DNA from 3 places in the Streptomyces sp. NPDC088817 genome. Region 1 is predicted to be linked to each of the others. Evidence: riboswitches for the same ligand, from Rfam matches in the RefSeq annotation. Region 1 holds a riboswitch; each other region holds the start of a gene.
The links. A riboswitch is a leader RNA that binds a small molecule or an ion and turns the genes downstream of it on or off. The one in region 1 is predicted to bind thiamine pyrophosphate.
Positions count from the first base shown of each region.

Region 1 (3,268 bases):
AGACGGCCACGGGCCCGGCATCAGCGCCTGCGGCGCCTTCCCCTTCCGCCGCGCGCCGGAGCGGGCAGGGTGGCCGGTTCCGCGGCCTCCGTGGGTCCCGGACGGTCGGCCGAGACCACGAGCGCGGCCAGCGCCGTGGTGACCGGCACCGAGGCGACCAGGCCGATCGAGCCCACCAGCGTGCGCACGATCTCCTCCGCGACGAGCTCACTGGTGGCGACGGTCGTCACACCGCTCTGCGCGATGGAGAACAGCAGCAGCAGAGGGAGCGCCGCACCCGCGTACGCGAGGACGAGGGTGTTGACGACGGAGGCGATATGGTCACGTCCGATGCGGATGCCCGCCCGGTACAGCTCGCGCCGGCCCATCGCGGGATTGGCCTCGTGCAGTTCCCAGACCGCCGAGGTCTGGGTCACCGTCACATCGTCCAGGACGCCGAGCGAGCCGATGATGACACCGGCGAGCAGCAGGCCGCTCATGTCTATCGACGGATACAGGCCGTGGATCAGCCCGGTGCTGTCGTCGGTGTTGCCGGTCAGCGCGGCCCAGCCGATGAACAGGGAGCCCAGAACACCGATCAGCATCAGCGAGACCAGCGTGCCGAGTACCGCGACCGAGGTACGGGCGGACAGGCCGTGGCACATGTACAGCGCGATCAGCATGATGGCGCTGGCCCCCACCACCGCCACGACCAGCGGGTTCGATCCCTGAAGGACCGCGGGCAGGATGAACAGGTTCAGCACCAGGAAACTGATGGCCAGCGCGACCAGCGCCATGACGCCCCGCATCCGCCCGACGACCACGACGGCGAGCGCGAAGATACCGGCCAGCAGCGCCATCGGGAAGCGCCGGTCGACGTCGGTGACCGAGTACTGCAGGTCCTTGGGTGCCGAGGGCTCGTAGGCGACCACGACCTTCTCGCCCTGATGCAGCTGCCGGGACTGGTCGGGCTGCACGATCTCGGTGAAGGTCCGGCCCTTGTCGTTGCCGGTGTCCACCCGGATCGTGGCCTTCTTGCAGGCCCCGGACTGCTGCTGCTGTGCGGAGGAGCCCTCGGCGGTGGAGGTGTCGCCGGTCGGTGCGTCCCCGGAGGCGTTCACCGACCGGCAACTGACCCCGAGCACCTCGACGACGGTCGCCTGCTGCGTCTGCCGGTCGAAGCCGACGCCGGTGCGCTCGTGCGACGGGGCACCGCCCGGCCACAGAATGGCGAGCCCGGCCACCACCAGGACGGCGAACGGAATCAGGATCGCGGCGATCACCTTGCGGAGGTGCTTCGAGACGGGTGCGGCGGGCCCGTGGCTGTGACTGTGCCCGTGTCCGCCACCGCTCCCCGGACCGTGTCCGTGGTCGTTCCCCGGGCCGTGCCCGCCACCGGTCGCGGGACCGTGCCCATGGCCGATACCGGCGCCGTGCCCATGACTCGTACCGGTGGCTTCCTGGCCGTGCCGGAAGTCCTGTTCGCGCCGTGGTTCGGGCGGTGGATGGGGGAACCGCTCTGTCGTGGTCACCGCCCGATCATCGCAAGAACGGGCCGGGCCCACTGTTCACCGCGCCACAATGGACGCTAGCGTGGTGGCACCTTTGCACACGCGGGAGCTCGGAGCACCGGGCTGAGAGGGCGCTGACCTCCGTCTTCGCGATGTTTCACGTGGAACGTGCGATGTTTCACACGGGACGCCGACAGACGGACACCGCTGCGCCGACCGCCGAACCTGTTACCGGGTAATGCCGGCGTAGGGAGTAGGTCTCATGACCAACAAGGACGTACGCACGCCTGCCTCCAAGCAGCTCTCCGGCGACGAGGAGCAGATCGCTTCCGCCGCCTCCGGCGAGGAGGCCGGGAAGTCCATCGGCTGGCACAAGGGCTACGTGGAGGGCTCACGGCCCGATCTGCGGGTGCCGGTCCGTCAGGTGCACCTCACCAACGGGCAGTCGGTCACGCTGTACGACACCTCCGGCCCGTACACCGATCCGCTCGTCGGCACCGATGTCCGCCGGGGCCTGCCGCCGCTGCGGGAGAACTGGATCGTGGCCCGCGGCGACACCGAAGAGTACGCGGGCCGTCCGGTCCGCCCCGAGGACGACGGGATCAAGCACACCTCGCCGCGCGGCGGTCTGCGCAACCTCGACGCGGTGTTTCCCGGACGGCCGCGCCAGCCCCGCCGCGGCCGTGGCGGCCGAGCCGTGACACAGCTCGGGTACGCGCGGCGCGGGGAGATCACCCCGGAGATGGAGTTCGTGGCCATCCGGGAGAACGTCGCCCCCGAGACCGTCCGCGAGGAGATCGCGGCAGGCCGTGCGGTGCTGCCGGCCAACGTCAACCACCCCGAGATCGAACCGATGATCATCGGCAAGCGGTTCCTGGTGAAGGTCAACGCCAACATCGGCAACTCCGCGGTGACCTCCTCCATCGAGGAGGAGGTGGACAAGATGACCTGGGCGACCCGCTGGGGCGCCGACACGGTCATGGACCTCTCCACCGGCCGCAACATCCACACCACCCGGGAGTGGGTGCTGCGCAACTCTCCCGTCCCCATCGGCACGGTCCCGCTCTACCAGGCCCTGGAGAAGGTGGACGGCAGGGCCGAGGAACTGACCTGGGAGATCTACAAGGACACCGTCGTCGAGCAGGCCGAGCAGGGCGTGGACTACATGACCGTGCACGCCGGGGTGCGCCTCGCCCATGTGCCGCTCACCGCGAACCGCAAGACCGGCATCGTCTCGCGCGGCGGCTCGATCATGGCCGCCTGGTGCCTGGCGCACCACAAGGAGTCGTTCCTCTACGAGAACTTCGAGGAGCTCTGCGAGATCCTCGCCGCGTACGACGTCACCTACTCGCTGGGCGACGGCCTCCGGCCCGGCTCGATCGCGGACGCCAACGACGAGGCCCAGTTCGCGGAACTGCGCACGCTCGGGGAACTCGGCCGGATCGCCAGGCGTTTGAACGTACAGACCATGATCGAGGGCCCGGGACACGTCCCGATGCACAAGATCAAGGAGAACATCGACCTTCAGCAGGAGATCTGCGATGAGGCTCCGTTCTATACGCTCGGCCCGCTGACGACGGACGTCGCACCGGCCTACGACCACATCACCTCCGGCATCGGCGCGGCGATGATCGCCTGGTGGGGCACGGCGATGCTCTGCTACGTCACGCCCAAGGAACACCTGGGCCTGCCCAACCGTGACGACGTCAAGACCGGCGTCATCACCTACAAGATCGCCGCCCATGCGGCCGACCTCGCCAAGGGGCACCCGGGCGCCC
Region 1 is NZ_JBIVJN010000016.1:36,482-39,749, forward strand. It holds gene ACIP4X_RS26525 (YibE/F family protein) at 21-1,511, opposite strand; TPP riboswitch at 1,583-1,760, shown strand; gene thiC (phosphomethylpyrimidine synthase ThiC) at 1,753-3,268, shown strand, end outside.

Region 2 (3,268 bases), on a different contig from region 1:
CACGGAGGGGTCCACCCGCCGCATCGCGACCGTGGTCAGCTCCGTGCCGGAGGCCACGAGCGCCCGCTCCAGGACCTCCAGGCCGGTCGCGCCGCCGGTGCCCATGATCAGCCGGGACGTGAAGGGCGTACCACCGAGGACGAAGGGGTCGTCGGCCATGGCTCAGCCTCCCTGGACGGCGGTCAGCACTTCGACGCGGTCGCCCTCGGCCAGGGCCGTGGACGCCCACCGCGCGCGTGGCACGACGGTCTCGTTGAGGGCGGCGGCCACCCCGGAGGGCGCCGCGCTCAGGGTCCGCACGACGGTGCCGAGTGACGTGCCGGGCGCGACCCGGCGGGCCTCACCGTTGACGGAGATGTTCATACGGGCTGCTCCGTGAGTGCCGCGGCGTGGAAACGCCTGGGGGAGAAGGGGCGGACCTCGTCCGGCAGGTCGCCGGTGGTCAGGACGTGCGCCATGGCGTCACCGGTGACCGGCGTGAGCAGGACACCGTTGCGGTAGTGCCCGGTGGCGAGCAGCAGGCCGGCGAGGCCGGTCGGGCCGAGCAGCGGCGCGTTGTCGGGGGAGCCGGGCCGCAGTCCCGCCCTGGTCTCCGTGAGCGGCAGCTCGGTGATCCCCGGCACCAGCTCGTGCGCGTCGCGCAGCAGCTCGTACACGCCGCCCGCCGTCACCGTCGTGTCCCAGCCCAGTTCCTCGCTCGTGGCCCCGACGACCAGCTCCCCGTCGAGCCGCGGCACCAGGTAGACCTGGCTGCCGCGCACCACGGCCCGCACAGTACGGCTCAGGAACGGCGCGTACCGCTTCGGCACCGTCAGCCGCAGCACCTGTCCCTTCACCGGCCGCACCGGCGGCAGCACCTCGTCCGGGACGCCCGCGAGCCGTCCGCTGAGGCTGCCCGCGGCGAGCACCACCCGGTCCGCGGCCGGCGCGGTGCCGTCGCGCAGCACACAGCCCGTGGCCCGGCCGCGGGCCACGGTGAGCCGCTCGGCCCAGCCGCGGTGGAAGACCACGCCCGCCCGCTCGCAGGCCGCGACCAGGGCGCGGGCAAGCCGCCGCGGGTCGATCTGGTGGTCGCCGTCCACCCGCAGCCCGCCGCGCACGCCCGGCGCGAGCATCGGTTCGAGGCGGCGGCAGTCCCGCCCGGACAGCCACTCGGACTCCAGGCCCGAACGGCGCTGGAGGTCGTGCAGTTCCCGCAGGTGGGCGCGGTCGTCGGCGTCCAGCGCGACGGCGAGGGTGCCGCAGCGGCGGTAGCCGAGGTCGTGGCCGGTCAGCTCGGTCAGCTCGGCCGCGAAGTCCGGGTACCGGCGGGCGGAGGCCAGGTTGAGCGCGAGCAGGGTCTGCTCGCCGTAGTGCAGTTCGGTGACGGCGGCCAGCATCCCGGCGGCCACCTGTGCGGCCCCGCCGCCCGGCTCGGGGTCCACCACGGCCGTGGCGAACCCGCGCTGCGCCGAGCGCCAGGCCGTCACCAGGCCGATGATTCCGCCCCCCACGACGAGGACGTCGGACGTACGTGACGACGACATGGGCGTCCAGCCCCTCCCTTCGCCGGCATGACCCGGATCAGGTTCGTACGGTCGGAGGCCGCCAGCCTCCCTCTCAGCCCGGTGCGTCCGGGCTCCCGCGAGTGCGTGTACGGTCGCCACCCTAGCCCGGGTGGGGCAGGTTGCGGGAGCCGGTCGTGGAGCGGGTCACCCCGCACGCCCCTGACTGACGCCGTGTCAGTTGACTTATGGTGATCAGGTGAGCGACCAGACGCAGGAACAGGGCACATCGGCGCCGCGGCGCGTGGTCGTCGCGGGCGCCGGCATGGCCGGTGTGCAGACCGCGGTCGCCCTGCGCGAGCAGGGCTTCACCGGCACCGTGACACTGATCGGCGCCGAACCCCACCAGCCCTACGACCGGCCGCCGCTGTCCAAGGCCGTCCTGCTCGGCAAGGCCGAGGGCTCCGCCTTCGACATCGACTTCGAGGCGCTCGGCCTCGAACTGCGGCTCGGCTGCGAGGCACTGGCCGTGCGGCCCGGCACGCGCGTGCTGGAGACCTCGGCCGGACCGGTGCCGTACGACGTCCTCGTCCTGGCCACCGGCGCCGAACCGATCCGGCTGCCCGGCACGGAGGGCGTGCGGGGAGTCCACCTGCTGCGCACCCTGGACGACGCCGAACGGCTGCGGCCGGTGCTCACCGAGCAGCACGACATCGTGGTCGTGGGCGCCGGCTGGATCGGCGCCGAGTTCGCCACCGCCGCGCGCGAGGCGGGCTGCGCCGTGACCGTCGTGGAGGCCGCGGACCGTCCGCTCGCCGGGGCGCTGCCCGCGGAGGTGGCCGAGCCGATGACCGCCTGGTACGCCGACAGCGGCACCGAACTGCGCACCCACGCGCGCGTGGAGCGCGTCGAACCCGGCGCGGTCGTGCTCGACGACGGCTCCCGGCTGCCCGCGGGCGCCGTCGTGGTCGGCATCGGCGCACGCCCCGCCACGGACTGGCTGGCCGGCTCCGGCATCGAGCTGGGCCCGCACGGGGACGTCCTGGCGGACGACCATCTGCGCACGTCGGTGCCGGACGTGTACGCGGTCGGCGACTGCGCCTCCTTCCCCTCGGGGCGGTACGGCGAGCGCCTGCTGATCCACCACTGGGACAACGCGCTCCAGGGCCCGCGCACGGTCGCGGCCGACATCGTCGGCCTCACCCCCGTGGTCTACGACCCGGTGCCGTACTTCTGGTCCGAGCAGTTCGGACGCTTCGTGCAGTACGCGGGGCACCACACGTCGGCCGACGCCGTCGTCTGGCGCGGCGATCGCACCGGACCGGCGTGGACGGTCTGCTGGCTCCGCGAGGGCCGGCTCGTCGCCCTGCTGGCCGTCGGCCGGCCGCGGGATCTGGCGCAGGGGCGGCGGCTGATCGAGTCCGGCACGCCCATGGATCCGCGGCTGCTGGCGGACCCGGCGAAGCCTCTGAAGGCGGCGACCGCGTGAGGCGCGCGTCCCCGGGTGGACGGGCCTGGCTTCCGAGTGTCAGTGGCAGATGGCACGCTTGTCCTCGTGACCGAGATTGACACGAAGATCGACGCTCTCGTCCCTGCCTGGCTCACCCTTCCCGACATCGCCGAACAGCTCGGCGTCGAGGTGACACGTGTGCGGCAGCTGGTCAAGGAGGGCCAGCTCATCGCCGTGCGCCGGGGTGAGAACCGCGCGCTGCACGTTCCCGCCGCCTTCATCGACGGCGACAAGGTCGTCAAGGGCCTGTCCGGCACCCTGACGCTCCTGAGGG
Region 2 is NZ_JBIVJN010000001.1:361,351-364,618, reverse strand. It holds gene ACIP4X_RS01695 (thiazole synthase) at 1-159, opposite strand, end outside; gene thiS (sulfur carrier protein ThiS) at 163-363, opposite strand; gene thiO (glycine oxidase ThiO) at 360-1,526, opposite strand; TPP riboswitch at 1,524-1,635, opposite strand; gene ACIP4X_RS01680 (FAD-dependent oxidoreductase) at 1,744-2,973, shown strand; gene ACIP4X_RS01675 (helix-turn-helix domain-containing protein) at 3,040-3,268, shown strand, end outside.
Region 2: linked by a shared signal. The riboswitch ahead of thiO (glycine oxidase ThiO) and the one ahead of thiC (phosphomethylpyrimidine synthase ThiC) in region 1 are both predicted to bind thiamine pyrophosphate.

Region 3 (3,268 bases), on a different contig from region 1:
CTCCGCCTGATCCCACGGCCAGTCGTCGGCTCCGCCTGATCCCACGGCCAACCATCGAGCCCCCACCCGGACCGGGTGGGGGCTCGATGCCGTTCTCCTCGTGTATGAGGGTTCAGCGGCCAACCACCGGTCACGTCTCTCCCCTTGGCGGACTCACTCACCCCCTGCCGGACACCTCCGGAGTGTGCCACGCCCGCCGGGGCCGTCCGAGGCGCCGCAGGTCACCCAAGTGGATCTGCGACACTGGTACCACCATGCCCAAGCCCGGAGAACTTACTTTCGTCGCGCCGCGCGGTGCCAAGAAGCCGCCGCGGCATCTTGCCGATCTGTCGCCCGCCGAGCGCAAGGAGGCCGTCGCCGCGATCGGCGAGAAGCCGTTCCGTGCGAAGCAGCTCTCGCAGCACTACTTCGCGCGGTACGCGCACGACCCGGAGCAGTGGACCGACATCCCCACCGGGTCCCGCGCCAAGCTCCAGGAGGCGCTGCTTCCCGAGCTGATGACGGTCGTACGGCATCTGTCGACCGACCAGGGGACCACCCGCAAGACGCTGTGGCGCCTGTTCGACGGCACGCTCGTGGAGTCGGTGCTCATGCGCTACCCGGACCGGGTGACCATGTGCATCAGCTCGCAGGCGGGCTGCGGCATGAACTGCCCGTTCTGCGCCACGGGACAGGCCGGGCTCGACCGGAACCTGTCCACCGCCGAGATCGTGCACCAGATCGTCGACGGGATGCGCGCCCTGCGGGACGGCGAGGTGCCCGGTGGTCCCGCGCGCCTGTCGAACATCGTCTTCATGGGCATGGGCGAGCCGCTCGCCAACTACAACCGCGTCGTCGGTGCCATCCGCGCCCTGACCGACCCCGAGCCGGACGGGCTCGGCCTGTCCCAGCGCGGGATCACCGTCTCGACGGTGGGTCTCGTGCCGGCGATCCACCGGTTCTCCGACGAGGGCTTCAAGTGCCGGCTCGCCATCTCCCTGCACGCGCCCGACGACGAACTGCGCGACACGCTCGTCCCGGTCAACACACGGTGGAAGGTGCGGGAGGTGCTCGACGCCGGATTCGAGTACACCGCCAGGTCCGGGCGCCGGCTGTCCATCGAGTACGCGCTGATCCGGGACATCAACGACCAGGCGTGGCGCGGTGACCGGCTCGGCCGGCTGCTCAAGGGCAAGCCCGTGCACGTCAACCTGATCCCGCTGAACCCGACGCCCGGCTCGAAGTGGACCGCGTCGCGGCCCGAGGACGAGAAGGCGTTCGTCGAGGCGATCGCCGCCCACGGTGTGCCGGTGACCGTCCGGGACACCCGGGGCCAGGAGATCGACGGCGCCTGCGGTCAGCTGGCCGCCACCGAGAGGTAGCCGCGCGATGGCCGGAAGGTAGGCTGAGAACCTACACATCTTCATATTCCGACAGGGGAGCGCCACAGCGCTGAGAGTGCGGCACCGGCCGCAGACCCTCTGAACCTCGCCCAGGTCATTCTGGGTAGGAAGTTCGGTCACCACTCAAGCTGTTGTGCCCTGCCCGGGTGTCCCTCGCGGATCCCGGGCAGGGCCGCGTCTCTTCCTGGCCAACCCCCAGGAGGACATCCAGTGCACATCAAGACCTTCACGGCAGTCGTGGTCGGGCTCGGCCTGGTCACGCTGTCGGCGTGCGGCTCGTCACCGAACGACAAGGACTCCGCGGGCTCCAGAACGGTGACGCTGGTCAGCCACGACTCGTGGGCCGCGTCCAAGAGCGTCATCGCGGACTTCGAGAAGAGCTCCGGCTACAAGGTGAGGGTCCTGGAGGACGGCGACGCCGGCCGGGCCGTCAACAAGGCCATCCTCACCAAGGACAACCCGCAGGGCGACGTCTTCTTCGGCGTCGACAACACCCTGCTGTCGCGTGCCCTGGACAACGGGCTGTTCCAGCCGTACGAGCCGAAGGGCGCCGACCTGGTCCTGCCGCAGTACCGGGTCGACGAGGCCAAGCACCGCGTCACGCCCATCGACAGCGGCGACATCTGCGTCAACTACGACAAGAAGTACTTCGCCGACCACAAGCTGGCCCCGCCCGCCTCGTTCGACGACCTGATCAAGCCGCGGTACAGGAACCTCCTCGTCACCGAGAACGCCGCCACCTCCTCGCCCGGCCTCGGCTTCCTGCTCGGCACCGGGGCCAAGTACGGCGACAAGGGCTGGCAGGACTACTGGAAGAAGCTCAAGGCCAACGGCGTCAAGGTCGTCGACGGCTGGGAGCAGGCCTACAACCAGGAGTTCTCCGGTTCCGCCGGCGGCAGGAAGGCCAAGGGCGACCGGCCCCTCGTCGTCTCCTACGCCTCCTCGCCGCCCGCCGAGGTCATCTACGCCGACCCGCGCCCGAAGACCGCGCCGACCGGCGTCGCGCAGGGCACCTGCTTCCGCCAGGTCGAGTACGCGGGACTGCTCAGCAACGCCGGGAACACCGAAGGGGGCAAGGCCTTCCTGGACTTCCTGCTCAGCGAGAAGTTCCAGGAGGACATGCCGCTGAACATGTTCGTCTACCCGGTGCGCGAAGCCGCCCAGGTACCCCCGGAGTTCACCGAGTACGGTCCCCAGGCCAAGAACCCCGAGACCATGGCCCCCGACCGGATCGCCGCCAACCGTGACCAGTGGGTCAAGTCGTGGACCTCGCTCGTCCTCAGGTAGGCCGCGGACGCGGCCGCCGGACGGGGAACGCGGCGCGGCTCGGTCTCATGGCCGTGCCCGTCGCGTTCTTCGCGGTGTTCTTCGCCTACCCCGTGACCGCGATCGTCCGGCGCGGCCTGGAGAGCGACGGGGCCTGGCAGTTGGGGCGGATCACCGATGTGCTCGGACAGTCCGACATCCGGCACGTGCTGTGGTTCACCACCTGGCAGGCGCTCGCCTCCACCGCGCTCACCCTGCTCGTCGCCCTGCCCGGCGCCTATGTCTTCGCCCGTCTCGACTTCCCCGGTCGGCAGGTCCTGCGGGCCGTCGTCACCGTGCCGTTCGTGCTGCCCACCGTGGTGGTCGGCACCGCGTTCCTCGCGCTGGTGGGGCGCGGCGGCCTGCTCGACGAACTGTGGGGCGTCCGCCTTGACACCACGGTGTGGGCGATCCTGCTCGCCCACGTCTTCTTCAACTACGCCGTCGTCGTACGGACCGTGGGCGGACTGTGGGCGGGACTCGACCCGCGCCAGGAGGAGGCGGCCCGGATGCTCGGCGCCTCGCCGCTGACCGCCTGGCGCAAGGTCACCCTGCCCGCGCTGGCCCCCGCGGTGGCCGCC
Region 3 is NZ_JBIVJN010000013.1:65,190-68,457, reverse strand. It holds gene ACIP4X_RS23475 (phosphatidate cytidylyltransferase) at 1-10, shown strand, start outside; gene rlmN (23S rRNA (adenine(2503)-C(2))-methyltransferase RlmN) at 255-1,361, shown strand; TPP riboswitch at 1,405-1,510, shown strand; gene ACIP4X_RS23465 (thiamine ABC transporter substrate binding subunit) at 1,593-2,669, shown strand; gene ACIP4X_RS23460 (ABC transporter permease) at 2,645-3,268, shown strand, end outside.
Region 3: linked by a shared signal. The riboswitch ahead of ACIP4X_RS23465 (thiamine ABC transporter substrate binding subunit) and the one ahead of thiC (phosphomethylpyrimidine synthase ThiC) in region 1 are both predicted to bind thiamine pyrophosphate.